DNA from 4 places in the Solibacillus sp. R5-41 genome. Region 1 is predicted to be linked to each of the others. Evidence: predicted binding sites of a transcription regulator. Region 1 holds the regulator's gene; each other region holds the start of a gene.
What was found. The regulator LexA, encoded in region 1, represses DNA repair genes until DNA is damaged. The targets are predictions, from matches to a motif close to CGAACATATGTTCG.
Positions count from the first base shown of each region.

Region 2: a site for LexA is predicted at 1,693-1,706, ahead of CSE16_RS05270 (Y-family DNA polymerase). Genes of this name have one in related genera too.
Region 3: a site for LexA is predicted at 1,717-1,730, ahead of recA (recombinase RecA). Genes of this name have one in related genera too.
Region 4: a site for LexA is predicted at 1,394-1,407, ahead of CSE16_RS10015 (topoisomerase). Genes of this name have one in related genera too.

Region 1 is NZ_CP024123.1:2,945,236-2,948,454, reverse strand. It holds gene CSE16_RS14580 (prepilin peptidase) at 1-596, shown strand, start outside; gene CSE16_RS14575 (gamma-glutamyl-gamma-aminobutyrate hydrolase family protein) at 675-1,367, shown strand; gene lexA (transcriptional repressor LexA) at 1,415-2,035, opposite strand; gene CSE16_RS14565 (cell division suppressor protein YneA) at 2,205-2,543, shown strand; gene CSE16_RS14560 (YneB family resolvase-like protein) at 2,530-3,186, shown strand.
Region 2 is NZ_CP024123.1:1,141,098-1,144,316, forward strand. It holds gene CSE16_RS05265 (MocR-like pyridoxine biosynthesis transcription factor PdxR) at 1-392, shown strand, start outside; gene CSE16_RS05270 (Y-family DNA polymerase) at 1,750-3,006, shown strand; gene CSE16_RS05275 (YolD-like family protein) at 3,024-3,219, shown strand, end outside.
Region 3 is NZ_CP024123.1:1,040,468-1,043,686, reverse strand. It holds gene rny (ribonuclease Y) at 1-233, opposite strand, end outside; gene recA (recombinase RecA) at 563-1,633, opposite strand; gene CSE16_RS04820 (competence/damage-inducible protein A) at 1,793-3,061, opposite strand.
Region 4 is NZ_CP024123.1:2,083,301-2,086,519, forward strand. It holds gene CSE16_RS10010 (IS110 family RNA-guided transposase) at 1-708, opposite strand, end outside; gene CSE16_RS10015 (topoisomerase) at 950-1,342, opposite strand; gene CSE16_RS10020 (D-glycero-alpha-D-manno-heptose-1,7-bisphosphate 7-phosphatase) at 2,103-2,639, opposite strand; gene CSE16_RS10025 (terpene synthase) at 2,922-3,219, opposite strand, start outside.

The DNA.
Region 1 (3,219 bases):
TTCCTGTTTTTTCGTTTGTATTATTGCGCGGGAAATGTCGGGGCTGTGGTGTGCGTTATTCGCCAATTTATATGATAACAGAGCTTTTAACAGCTAGTTTATTTGCCTTTTCGTATTGGATAATTGGTTGGCAGTCAGAGTTAGCCGTGGCACTATTATTTATTTCGTTACTTATGATTATTACTGTTTCTGATATTGCGTATATGATCATTCCGGATAAAGTATTATTATTTTTCCTTCCATTATTAATCACTGCGCGCGTATTTTCACCACTCGAACCATGGTGGGATAGTTTAATAGGGGCAATAATTGGGTTTGGTATTTTATTATTAATTGCAGTCGTGTCAAAAGGAGGCATGGGCGGGGGAGACATTAAATTGTTTTTCGTCATCGGCCTTGTCCTTGGTACGGTACAGACGCTATTGACGCTCTTTTTAGCGGCGATGATCGGCATGGTGGTGGGTATCATCATCTTAAAAATCCGTAAAAAGGGCAGAAAGACACCTGTCCCATTTGGACCTTCCATCGCACTCGCTGCAATCATTGTCTATTTTTACGGCGAACCGATTTTACAGTGGTATGGATCATTATTTTGATGGGGTAATATTTAAATGTTCACACAAATCTGATAATTAGTGGTATGCTACGATTATCACATTTTTGGGAGGACAATTATGAAACCTGTTATTGGCTTAACGATGCATCCTGTTGAAGGTAAAAAAGAGATTAATAATACATACATTAATGCAATTAAAAAAGCAGGTGGCACGCCCATTTGTTTGCCGGTTATTAACGAAGAAAATATCGAGCAAGTACTTGATATCGTGGACGGTGTTGTATCAATTGGTGGTTATGATGTGAATCCTTTAATATTTGGGCAAGAACCCCATTTTAAGCTCGGTGTCGTCATTGATGAACGGGATAAAAGTGACATGCTTATTATGAAACGCGCATTTGAACGGGAAATACCGATTTTAGGCATTTGTCGTGGTGAGCAAGTGATGAACGTGGCATTTGGTGGGACATTATATCAAGATATTGATACACAAGTGGAAAACGTATTGAAACATACACAAGTTTCGCTGCGCCATGAAGTTACGCATACAGTGGAGCTCGAGCCATCAAAGCTGCAACAAATTGTTGGGGCGGCCACGATTTTAACGAATTCATTCCACCATCAGGCTATTGATGCAGTGGCGGATGGATTTATTATCAATGCCCGTGCAAAAGACGGTGTCATTGAAGGGATTGAGCATCCAACGCATCCGTATTGTATCGGTGTCCAGTGGCATCCAGAAGGGCTTGAAAATGATGCACCATCTGACAAACTATTTAAAAGTTTTATAGATGCTTCTACAAAGAAATAAAAGAAAAAGCAGCAAAACGTTACGATACGTTTTGCTGCTTTTATGTTTTAATGCACGTTGCGGTATAATCCAACGACTTTTCCAAGAATCGTTACTTGGTTGACGATAATTGGCTCCATTGAACTATTTTCAGGCTGTAAACGGAAATATGTTTTTTCTTTATAGAAGCGCTTAACCGTTGCTTCATCATCTTCCGTCATAGCCACAACGATTTCACCGTTACTTGCTGTAGAACTCTTTTTAACAATCACGTAATCACCATTTAAAATACCAGCTTCAATCATAGATTCTCCCATAATTTCAAGCATGAATAATTCATCCTCAGAAGAACCGTATGTATCGGGTAGCGGGAAGTATTCCTGAATATCTTCAATAGCAGAAATAGGGAGGCCAGCAGTCACTTTTCCGATTAGTGGAACATGAATGACGCCTTGTTTTGGTATTGTGGAGTCTCCTTGTTCAAGAATTTCAATGGCACGCGGTTTTGTCGGGTCACGACGAATAAGTCCTTTACTTTCTAAACGAGCTAGATGCCCATGGACAGTTGAACTTGAAGCTAAACCAACAGCTTCACCGATTTCTCGGACAGATGGTGGATAGCCTTTTGTACGAACTTCATCTTTTATAAAAGCTAAAATGGCTTCTTGTCGTTTTGAAATTTTTGTCAACGCTCTCACCTCTTATATAAGTAGATTTATTAAATTAAGTATACCAGTATGCGAACAAGAATGCAAACATAGGTTCTAAAAGAGGTTGACAAAAACGTACGTTCGCATTAATATATAGAACATGTATTCCGAACGTATATTCTAAAAGGGGCGAATTATTTTGGGTAAAATGAAGTTAAATAGCTTTGTATCAATGTTTTTCTTATTTTCAATTATTCTTATTGCATTTATTTTTGTAAAAGATGAACACATTACTGCATACGAACACATTACAATCGAACAAGGGGATACTTTATGGTCGTTAGCAGGGCAATATAGTGGTAAAATGACAGAGCATGAGTGGATTGTTGCGGTAAAAAAGGAAAATGCGTTACGCGATGAAAAAATTGTTAGTGGGCAACTTCTTTTGGTGCCCATCGTAAAAAACTCTAAATATATCGTAGGGCTATCTGAATCACCAGAAATACATATTATTAAAGTAGCGAGTGAAAATAATGAATCAAAATAAAGCAGTCATTTATTGTCGTGTGAGTACCGACAAATCTACACAAGAAACATCTTTAAAACGACAGCAAGAAGAACTGACTCGGTATGCATTGTCACATGAATTTGTAGACCTTCAAGTGTTCAGCGATCAACAGAGCGGGTATGAGGTCGACCGAGATGGCTTGCTCGACATGCTTGATTATATGAAAGCGTACGACATTAAAGCGTTATTTGTTCAAGATGAGACACGTTTAGGGCGTGGGAATGCGCGAATGGCGGTTCTACACCTTATTCAAAAACAGGAGGCAACTGTTTATTCGTTAAATGATGCAGGTCCATTAGCGTTAAATGAAATGGATACGATGCTACTGGAAATTTTGGCAGTTGTTGAAGAATACCAGCGCCGTATGCATAACGCTAAAATTCGCCGTGGCATGCGCCGAGCTGTTGAGAATGGGTATAAGCCGGAAAAAAACTTAAAAAACAGAGGCAATCAAGAAGGTAGAGAGCGTAAAGAAGTGCCAATCGAAGAAATTGTGAATTTACGTCAAAAAGGGTTAACATTTTTAGAAATCGCCAATATGTTAACGGGACTTGGCTATCAGGTGAGCAAGGCGACCGTCCATCGACGTTATATTGAACATATCGACAGACTTGAAGAGTAAACACTTGCTCTTCAAGTCTTTTTTTTAGCGGAT
Region 2 (3,219 bases), 1.8 Mb from region 1:
CAAAGCAACAAATCGACTTTGGCCATTCTAGCTATACACAATGGATTGCGAATGATTTTTTAGAATCAACTAATTTCAATGTTCATATGGAAAATTTAATAAAAGAGTTAGAAAAAAGGCGAAATAAAATTATTAAAAGTCTTAATATATATTTAAAAGACCAGGTGGAGTATTCTATTCCTAACGGTGGTATTCATATATGGTGTAAAATCCTTAAAAATTATGATGAAATTGAATTACTTGAAGAGTCCATTAAAAGAGGTGTCATGTATGTACCAGGTTCTACAATGGGATCTAAAAATGGATTTGTTCGTTTTACTTTCGCGAAAGAAGATGAAGATTCAATTGATGAAGGAATCAAAAGATTTGCCGAAGCTCTTAATTGTTTTTAAACATATACTTTTGAAAAAGCACCTTTTATATTTGAAGAATTAAGGTTTGATAACTATTCCTATTTTGTTAATTTTTTGTCATTGGATGGTCGAAAAAGTTTTCGAGTGGAGGGTTTAAAATACTTTTAAATTATTTATGATAGTGACATGGATAAAACAATCCATTTAGGCTACTTAATATCATTGAAGTGTGGGTTGATTCACAATTATCTCCACAGGCAATGAAATATTTATATTTAGGGAAGGTGATAAACTAATTCAGATTATAATTATAGTGAAATAAAAAGATTAAGAGGTAATTTCTACTGATTAGTAGTGTTTCAATTGTTATTTGAAAAGGTTGGTATTTAAAATAATGCTTCGCTTTAGAGAGATATCGTAATTATGACCAACTAAACATATACTCTAACAGTCTTTTATAACATTTGCTGCTGTTAAGAAAAAATCAGGGCAATTTGCCTTTAAGTATATTTTAAACTGAGTTATTTAAATAATTTAGAGCTTTTCCGGCTCTAAATTATTTAAATGACAAGAAAAAGAGCGTTATCCCAAATCATTAAGATGGAGAAATACTCTTTTTTATACAACAAGAAAACAAGGGTCTTATCAGAGGGACTCTATCAAGCGGTTCCCATTTGTCCCAGACGATAATTTTACATTTTTTACGATCAAATGAGTATGAAGGGGAAAAACAAAAAAGTATGAATTAAAGAAACAACGGGCAATGAAGGTTAAAGAATTCCTCAGTCAAGAAATATATGAAAAAGTATGGACCTACTATCCCTCCAAACGCAAAATACCCTACATTTCAACCGTTCCATTAAATTATCAAATGATGGCGGCGCACTTTCTTTGGATACAGGAGAATTGATTTTTCGTGAATTTGATGAAAAATTAGGTTTCTCAAAATAATCGCCGAACATCTCCAATGGTGTCATAGATTTTATGCGCTCACTCATGCAATAATCTAACGAAGCGTTTCCCGTAAAAGCATAAAGGGGATCCAAATCCAAACGATTCGAATGCGTCTAATATAAAGTGGCAAGTAAATTAGGGAAGTCTGCCCAAAAATCAGTGTATTCCTAAGACTCGCTTCTTCCCTCCTCCTATTCGGCTATTTTTCTCTGCCGAAGAAACTCTCATATCAAAAATCTACTTACATTTATAAATGCTTAGCCAGTCTAACAAGCACATACTTTATCAGAATCCATAATGGTAAGTTTACATCAACAGGAAAAATCCTTTAGTTCAACTTAAATTCTCTATTTAAATTAAAGGATAAAATTAACACTTGTAAAAACGAACAATTGTTCTTAAAATAAAAAAGAGAACATACGTTTTATTTGGGGGTGTTTTTATGATGGACAGTCCGTTGCCGAATCGTTCAATTATTTGTATTGATATGCAGTGCTTTTATGCAAGTTGTATTGCGATGTTGGAGGGGCTGGATGTCATGAAAGTACCGATTGCAGTGATTGGTAATTTTCAGCAGCCTGGAAGTGTCGTACTAGCGGCATCTCCACCTATGAAAGAAAGATTTCGTATTAAAACAGGAAATAGACGTTATGAAATTCCCAATCATCCTGACATCCGTTTATTTGAGCCTAAGATGTCATTTTTTTTAGATATGTCGATGGCGATAACAAAGCTCATTGCACAGTTCGTTCCACGTGAGGCGATTCATGTGTATAGCGTTGATGAGAGTTTTATTGATTTGACAGGTAGCGAGACGCTATGGGGGTCTCCCGAAAAAATGGCAAAGGCGATTCAGCAAGCGATTTTTCAGCAATTTCATATTCGTTCTGCCATTGGGTTAGGTCCGAATATGTTAATGGCCAAGTTGGCACTTGATTTAGAGGCCAAAAAAGCGGGCTTTGTAAAATGGACGTATGAGGATGTGCCGAAAAAATTGTGGCCAGTTCGCCCGCTCTCTAAAATGTGGGGAATCGGTCATCGGATGGAAGTAAACTTGAATAACATGGGGATTTTTACGGTCGGGGGTTTAGCTAATATGAACCTAGAGGCGCTTGAGCAACGATTTGGTGTAATGGGCAATCAGCTCTATTATCATGCCCACGGGATTGATTATTCGACCTTTGGTGAGCCGATTGTTAGTGGGCAAATTAGTTTCGGAAAAGGGCAGATGCTGATGCGTGATTATGCTACACGCGCTGAAATTTGTGTGGTTCTGCTTGAAATGTGTGAGGACGTGGCAAGGCGTACACGTACAGCTGGTTATGTAGGACGTACCATTTCACTTGGGCTGTCTTATAGTAAAGCCGCGATGACGAAAGGTTTTTACCGTTCGAAAACGATAACGGAACCGACAAATGAAACGTTGGCGATTTATAAGACGTGTAAAGAATTACTCGATACACATTTTGCTGGGGAACCGGCGCGTCAGCTGTCAGTACGGATTTCTAATGTAGAACAAGAGCGTAGTATTCAACTTGATTTATTTGATACAGGCAAAGAGCAGCGTTTGCTTTTAGGGCATACTGTAGACAGCATACGAGAGCGATTTGGTGCGACATCGGTTTTACGTGCCGTTTCTTTTACGAAACCAGGCACAGCGATTTCACGCGAACGTTTAATTGGAGGGCATCTTGCGTAAAGGAGCGTAGAAGGAAAATGAACAAAGACCGAGGTACGATAAAATGGACGGCAATGATGTTACCAGAGCATATTCAGCGTTTGCGTGATTGGGAAAAAGAACTAGCGTACACATCACCAAAAGAAAAAACAGAATGGGAACTAGAAGATTTGCAGCAAACAATTGAACAAGCATATAAGCAAAAGCTAGCGGTTACTTTTTCAATTTTTAAGC
Region 3 (3,219 bases), 1.9 Mb from region 1:
CGACGGTCACGGATGTCATTTTCTGCTTCAGTACGAAATTTGTGAGTTTCATCCTTTGCTTCAAGTAGTGCCTCTTTTTTCAGAGCATCTGCTTCACGTTTCGCCTCTTCAACGATTTGCTCTGCAACATGCTTTGCACCAGTCACTTTTGATTCATTCACTTTTTTCATGTAGAAATAGATAACAGCAACACCGACAGCGAATCCTAGCAAAACAAGGAGTATTGATTCCATCATAGCATTCTCCTCCTAAGCCCATATGTCTGATGTTCAAGACGGCAAAATCGTCCTACGAAAATAACATTTTGCCTATTTCATTTCAAAATTTAGAAATTATACATGTTAATTGTATAATTCCAATTTAGCTATGTCAAGAATAGCCGCATTGCATGTGATTTTTATATCTAAGTTCCTGCGTAATAATACTTATTCCAAATGTTGTAAAACGATTCCTCCGTTTATAAAAACGCCTAATAAGTAAAAATATCATTTTGACCGTTAGTCAAAATGATATTTTTACTTAATTTAGGTTCTATATTATTACGCGAGAAAATGCGAATTACTTATTCTTCATCTTTCAATAAGTCTAATTCTAATTCTTCCTCTTCTTTATCTTGGTGATCATGAGCGCCAATTGTATAGCCTAACTCACCAATTCCAAAGTTTTGGCGGATTTTCTCAGCTACTTCATCACGAATTGCTGGATTTTCCTTAAAGAATTGCTTCACGTTCTCACGGCCTTGGCCAATACGGTCATTATTGTAAGAATACCATGAACCACTTTTTTGAATAATATCTAATTCTGCACCAATGTCCACGATTTCTCCTTCTTTTGAAATCCCTTCACCGTACATAATATCAACTTCTGCTGTGCGGAATGGTGGTGCTACCTTATTTTTTACAACTTTAATTTTTGTTTTGTTTCCAACAATATCCGTACCTTGCTTAATAGCTTCACCTCTACGAACTTCTAAACGAATCGAAGAGTAGAACTTTAACGCGCGTCCACCAGTTGTTGTCTCAGGATTTCCGAACATTACCCCAATCTTTTCACGAACTTGGTTAATGAAAATAGCTAACGTATTTGATTTATTAATAACACCTGATAATTTACGTAGCGCTTGAGACATTAAACGTGCTTGGAGACCCATGTGCGAGTCACCCATTTCACCCTCAATTTCCGCTTTAGGTACTAATGCAGCTACTGAGTCAATAACGATAATATCAATTGCGCCTGAACGCACTAACGCCTCGGCAATTTCAAGTGCCTGCTCTCCTGTATCCGGCTGTGCTAATAATAATTCATCAATATTAACGCCTAGCTTTTGTGCATAAACTGGATCTAATGCGTGCTCAGCATCAATAAATGCAGCTGTACCACCGTTTGCTTGAATTTCTGCAATGGCGTGAAGTGTTACGGTTGTTTTACCTGAAGATTCAGGTCCATAAACTTCTACAATACGTCCACGTGGGTATCCACCAACACCAAGTGCTGTATCAAGTGCAATAGAGCCTGAAGAAGATGTTTCAATTTTGCGGTCTGTTGATTCCCCTAACTTCATCACAGAGCCTTTACCGAATTGCTTTTCAATTTGTTTTAACGCCATATCTAACGCTGTTTTACGATCGCTCAAACTATTTCCTCCTTAAGAAAAAAGCCTATTTTTTACTGATGTCTCTATTATACTTGGAAATGAGATAACATTCAAGAAAAAAGCGAACGTATTTTCGGTTTTTGCTTCAAATTTATGAAATAAGCCTCTTTTTTCATTTAAAATGACAACTTCCTCGATTTATTTAAACATTTGGCGCCTTTTATATCCGCTTTTCACTAATTCGCGCATCAAATAACTGTACGTAAATTTTACCGCGCGCAGTCGATTCGTATTGCGCGAGCCAGAAAGGTGTAATTGATATGTGAGTGGTTGTTCATCCCCGATACAAATCGCTACCCATACTGTACCTGCCGGTTGATTGCCATGACCAGTAGGACCGGCTGCACCAGTCAAACCTACACCAATATTCGTTTGGAATTTTCCCTTTACTTGTACTGCCATAGCTGCCGCGCATTCACTACTAACAACGCTATGTTGATCGAGTAATGCTTTTGAAATGCCTAATTGTTCTATTTTCGCCTGCTCTGTATAAGTAACAACACCACCAACAAGTGTCCCACCTACCCCTGGAACTTCGGCAAGCTCTGATTGGAATAGACCTGCTGTTAAACTTTCAGCTACCGCAATCGTCAGGTGATTATCCATTAATAGTTCTACTAATTTTGATGCCAGCGAATCATCATCAATGCCGTAATGATAGTCCCCGACAAGCGCTAGGATTTGCTGTTTTTTCTCGTTAATTAATTGCCAAGCGCTTAGCTCATTTTCAGCCTTTGCTGTAATACGAAGCGTCACCTCACCATCAGAGGCAAGTGGCGCCACTGTTGGATTAGATTGGTCATCTAAAATCGCTTGTACTTGTACTTCTAATGCGGCTTCACCAATACCATAAAAACGTAGGACATGTGATATTATGACTGCACCATCATGCATTTTCGCTGCTAGTTTAGGCTTCGCTTCGAACTGGAACATTGGCTCTAATTCTTTTGGCGGTCCAGGTAATAAAATATACGTACGCTTGGCGTTTTTTAACAGCATCCCAGGTGCCATCCCATGACGATTTTCGAGCACATCACACCCTTTTAAAACAAGTGCCTGTTTGCGATTATTTTCAGTCATTGGTTGTTGATGTTTTGCAAAAAAGGCCTCGATTGAACGAAGAGCCACTTCATCCATAATTAATTCGGTATTCAAATGCTTTGCAATCACTTCTTTTGTTAAATCATCCTTTGTCGGACCAAGACCACCAGAAAAAATAATTAAATCCGCACGACTTTCTGCAATTTTAATAACTTCCACTAGTCGATTCGCATTGTCCCCTACTACCGTATGATAAAAAACATTAATGCCTAGTTCAGATAATTGATTTGAAATAAATTTCGCATTCGTATTGGCAATTTGACCTAGCAATAATTCCGAGCCTACTGCAATAACTTCTGCATTCATGAAATTCCACCATCCTGTCCAATTTTCCATTATAGAAACTGCATAATCCAAAAATCATCATTTCGGTTAAGACCAAAATGATGATTTTTTGACTGTATCATATCAATTGCGCACTTATTTACCTTGCTTCAACAGAAGTCCTCCACTTCTATAAGTAG
Region 4 (3,219 bases), 860 kb from region 1:
TTCAATGAGTAGCTTAGCTTTTGGTAGTTGTGGAGCTCTCATACCCCCTACCTGACGGTAGAAAAATACAAGTTCTTCCGCGGTTTTCCCTTGAATGTCCTGTGGCATTGGTGTTCTTTCTAATGCAGTAAGTGCCATTTTTCCGAAAGTAGGAAAGACTTGAGTGAATTCAGGAAAATATCGATCGAGCCAACGAATGATTCGATTTTTAATACTTGCTAGATCTTCCGTTAACTTTAATCTAAGAGTAGAACCAATCCGTAGTTCAGCTTCTACTTCTTTTAATATTCGTGGATAGCTAAAGCGTCCATCTTTCAATAACCGTGCGATGACTAATGCATCTTTTTTATCATTCTTAGTCGGCAAATTATCATCAAGTTCTTTCGAACGTTTGACGTGCATTGGATTCACCATGACAAGTGGGATTCCGTATTGATCTAAGAAATAGGCTAAGTTCATCCAGTAGTGGCCTGTAGGCTCAATCCCTATTATTACTTCAGTTTTCTTAGCTTCCTTCATCATTTGACGAATCTTTTCATACAAATTTTCGAAGCCTTCTTTCGATTGATGTACCGCAAAAGCTTTTTCTATTACTCGCCCGCGTTCATCGACAAAACATGCGTAATGAATACGCTTAGCAATATCCATGCCGACAACCAGTGTATTTTCAGTAACTTGATTAATTTTGTTATTCCATTTAGAATGCATAAAGGAGTCCTCCTTGTTTGATGATGGGTCAATGGTCGTTGACACTCATGCATCATACTAGAGGGCTCCTTTTCTTTCAAGACCTCGAACATCTTTCAAACAGGAATGCTGCCCCGTTAGTTCAATAAGAAAAAGAGCTGCATATGTAACTCAATGATCTTCAAGTAAAGCCTCCGTTAGCTTAAGTACATTTCTTCACAATCTTATTAAGCAACTGTATTTTTAAGGTTGTTTGAATCCTTTAAGAACTTTTGCGATAGTATTTTCTAATTTTTATTGTTATGTCTCCTTCATTAATTTTTACGTTTTCTGTTTCAGAAACTTTCTTTATAGAATCTTTAACAATTTGTTGAATCATCGTATCATCAACTTTTACATCCTTCGGGAAACTTACTGATACAGACAACTCTTTAAAATTTCCACCTGCGGATATCGATATTTCCTCACTATCAAGCTCCGTTTGTTCTGTAATAGATATTATTATTTCATTGTGTAATTCTGATAAAAAAATTCTTTCGGGTGATAAAATTGCATCATTTTCCCCGTTTTCCGTAATATCTATTACTTCCTCTCCATTACACCCAACTAACAAAATCGAACTAAATACAATTCCTAAAATTATAGTTTTTTTCAACTCCTCTATTTCCCCTTTCAAAAATAAATTGCACATTCCACAACAATTCTACATACATAAGTTTGAAGGTATATATTGGTTAAAGTTACAAATTAAAACATAATCTTCTTTAACTAATCTGCCCCGTTAGTGGAATAATCAGCTGTTTTATCCAGTTTAACACTTTTACAAATACTGGTATATAGAGGTGTGCATTTCTTTTACCTTTGCACAAACATCGCTCAAACGATTCGATAATGGGACAGATGGATACTTGGTTACGTGGATTGTCTAGGTCAGTGTGAGAGCAAAACAAAAGGACTTGCGTGTAATTTAACGCACAAGTCCCTAGATTGATGTGTTATTCTCTTTAATTTTGATTATCTAAAAGTCTATAATATCCCACATTATTCATTATGTTTAAATAGTAAGCCTTTCCAACATATTTTTAATATCCCCAAATACTAATCAGCATGATTATAATTCCTATCACTAAAAATGAAATGGAAATTCTTGATAAACTTCAGTTAATCATATCAATAATAGTCATACCTATAAGAACACCACTGATTGCTGAAACAAATGACCAAAAGAATCGTTTTATAAAGTTTTCTGTGTCCCCAAACTTATTTCCTCATTTCTTGTTGCTTGCGATAGTTAAGTACTATTCGATTTGAATTTTGAGTCTTCGTAGACGTAAAGGAACGATTGTTAGTGTAAATGAAATCGGTCCAAATATGCACCCTACTAAATTCCACAATGGATAATTTTCCACTATGTGTTATTTCTTATCATTTTTAATATCACGAATAATCCATTGTGCTGCCTCTTTTAAATTTGGACACACTGCATCTGCTAATGGATCACTCTCACCAATAAAAACGGTTCTTGTACCTGCTTTTTTACCTGCCTGAATATCAGTATCAGTATCTCCAACCATATATGATTTTTCAAGATCAATTTTGTATTTTTCTCCTAAATCTAAAATCATTTTGCTATTTGGTTTTCTACATTCACACCCAGCCTTTGGTTTATGCGGACAATAGGCAACCTCATGAATCGTTGCTCCTTTTTTCTCCAGTTCAGCCACCATATAGTCATGAATTTTATTTAACTGCTTTTCCTTCATATAACCTAATCCAATTCCACCTTGATTTGTTACGACAAACACATAATCAAAATACTCATTTAAACTTTTAATTGCTTCTTCTACACCAGGTAAAAAATAAAATTGATTCGGTTCGTTTACAAATTTCACTCGATCAGTTAGCACTTCATTTATTACTCCATCTCGATCTAAAAAAACTGCCCTTTTCAATCTCATCACACCTTTAATTTTTAACATTACTTTTATTATGTTAAAAATTCTCGGCTTTAAGCATATATCTTTTTTGTAAAAAAACTTTAATTTTACTTCAACGACAATTGTTTCAATAAGTGCAACTAACCATACAAATAGAAGAATTATTGTAATTCCAATATCTGCTAACCTTTCAATTGTATTTCTGGTCTCAAAGAAAATCTTTATTCCTAAGAAAAAAATTACTCCTACTCCAAATAATTTTATGAATAGTTGCAATTTTTCCATATCAATAAGATCCTATTGCTGAAAAAGGCACAATTCCTCTTCAAGAATTGCGCCCGATTGTGGAAGATCGTTTTTCTGTGTCCCCAAACTTTCTTGAGATAAATTTAACCAATTTTTTTCATCAATTGTTTGGATTTTATACTTTGACCCAACTATATCTAACATTCTTTGATAAGTTTTAACATCCCAAGAATCTTCCACATGTTCATATAAGTCTTTTTGTATAAATTCTTGAGTAATATAGTTTGTAACAGAACTAATGTCAACTAATTCTCCAAAAAACTGTCTTAACATAATCGAATCCTCTTTT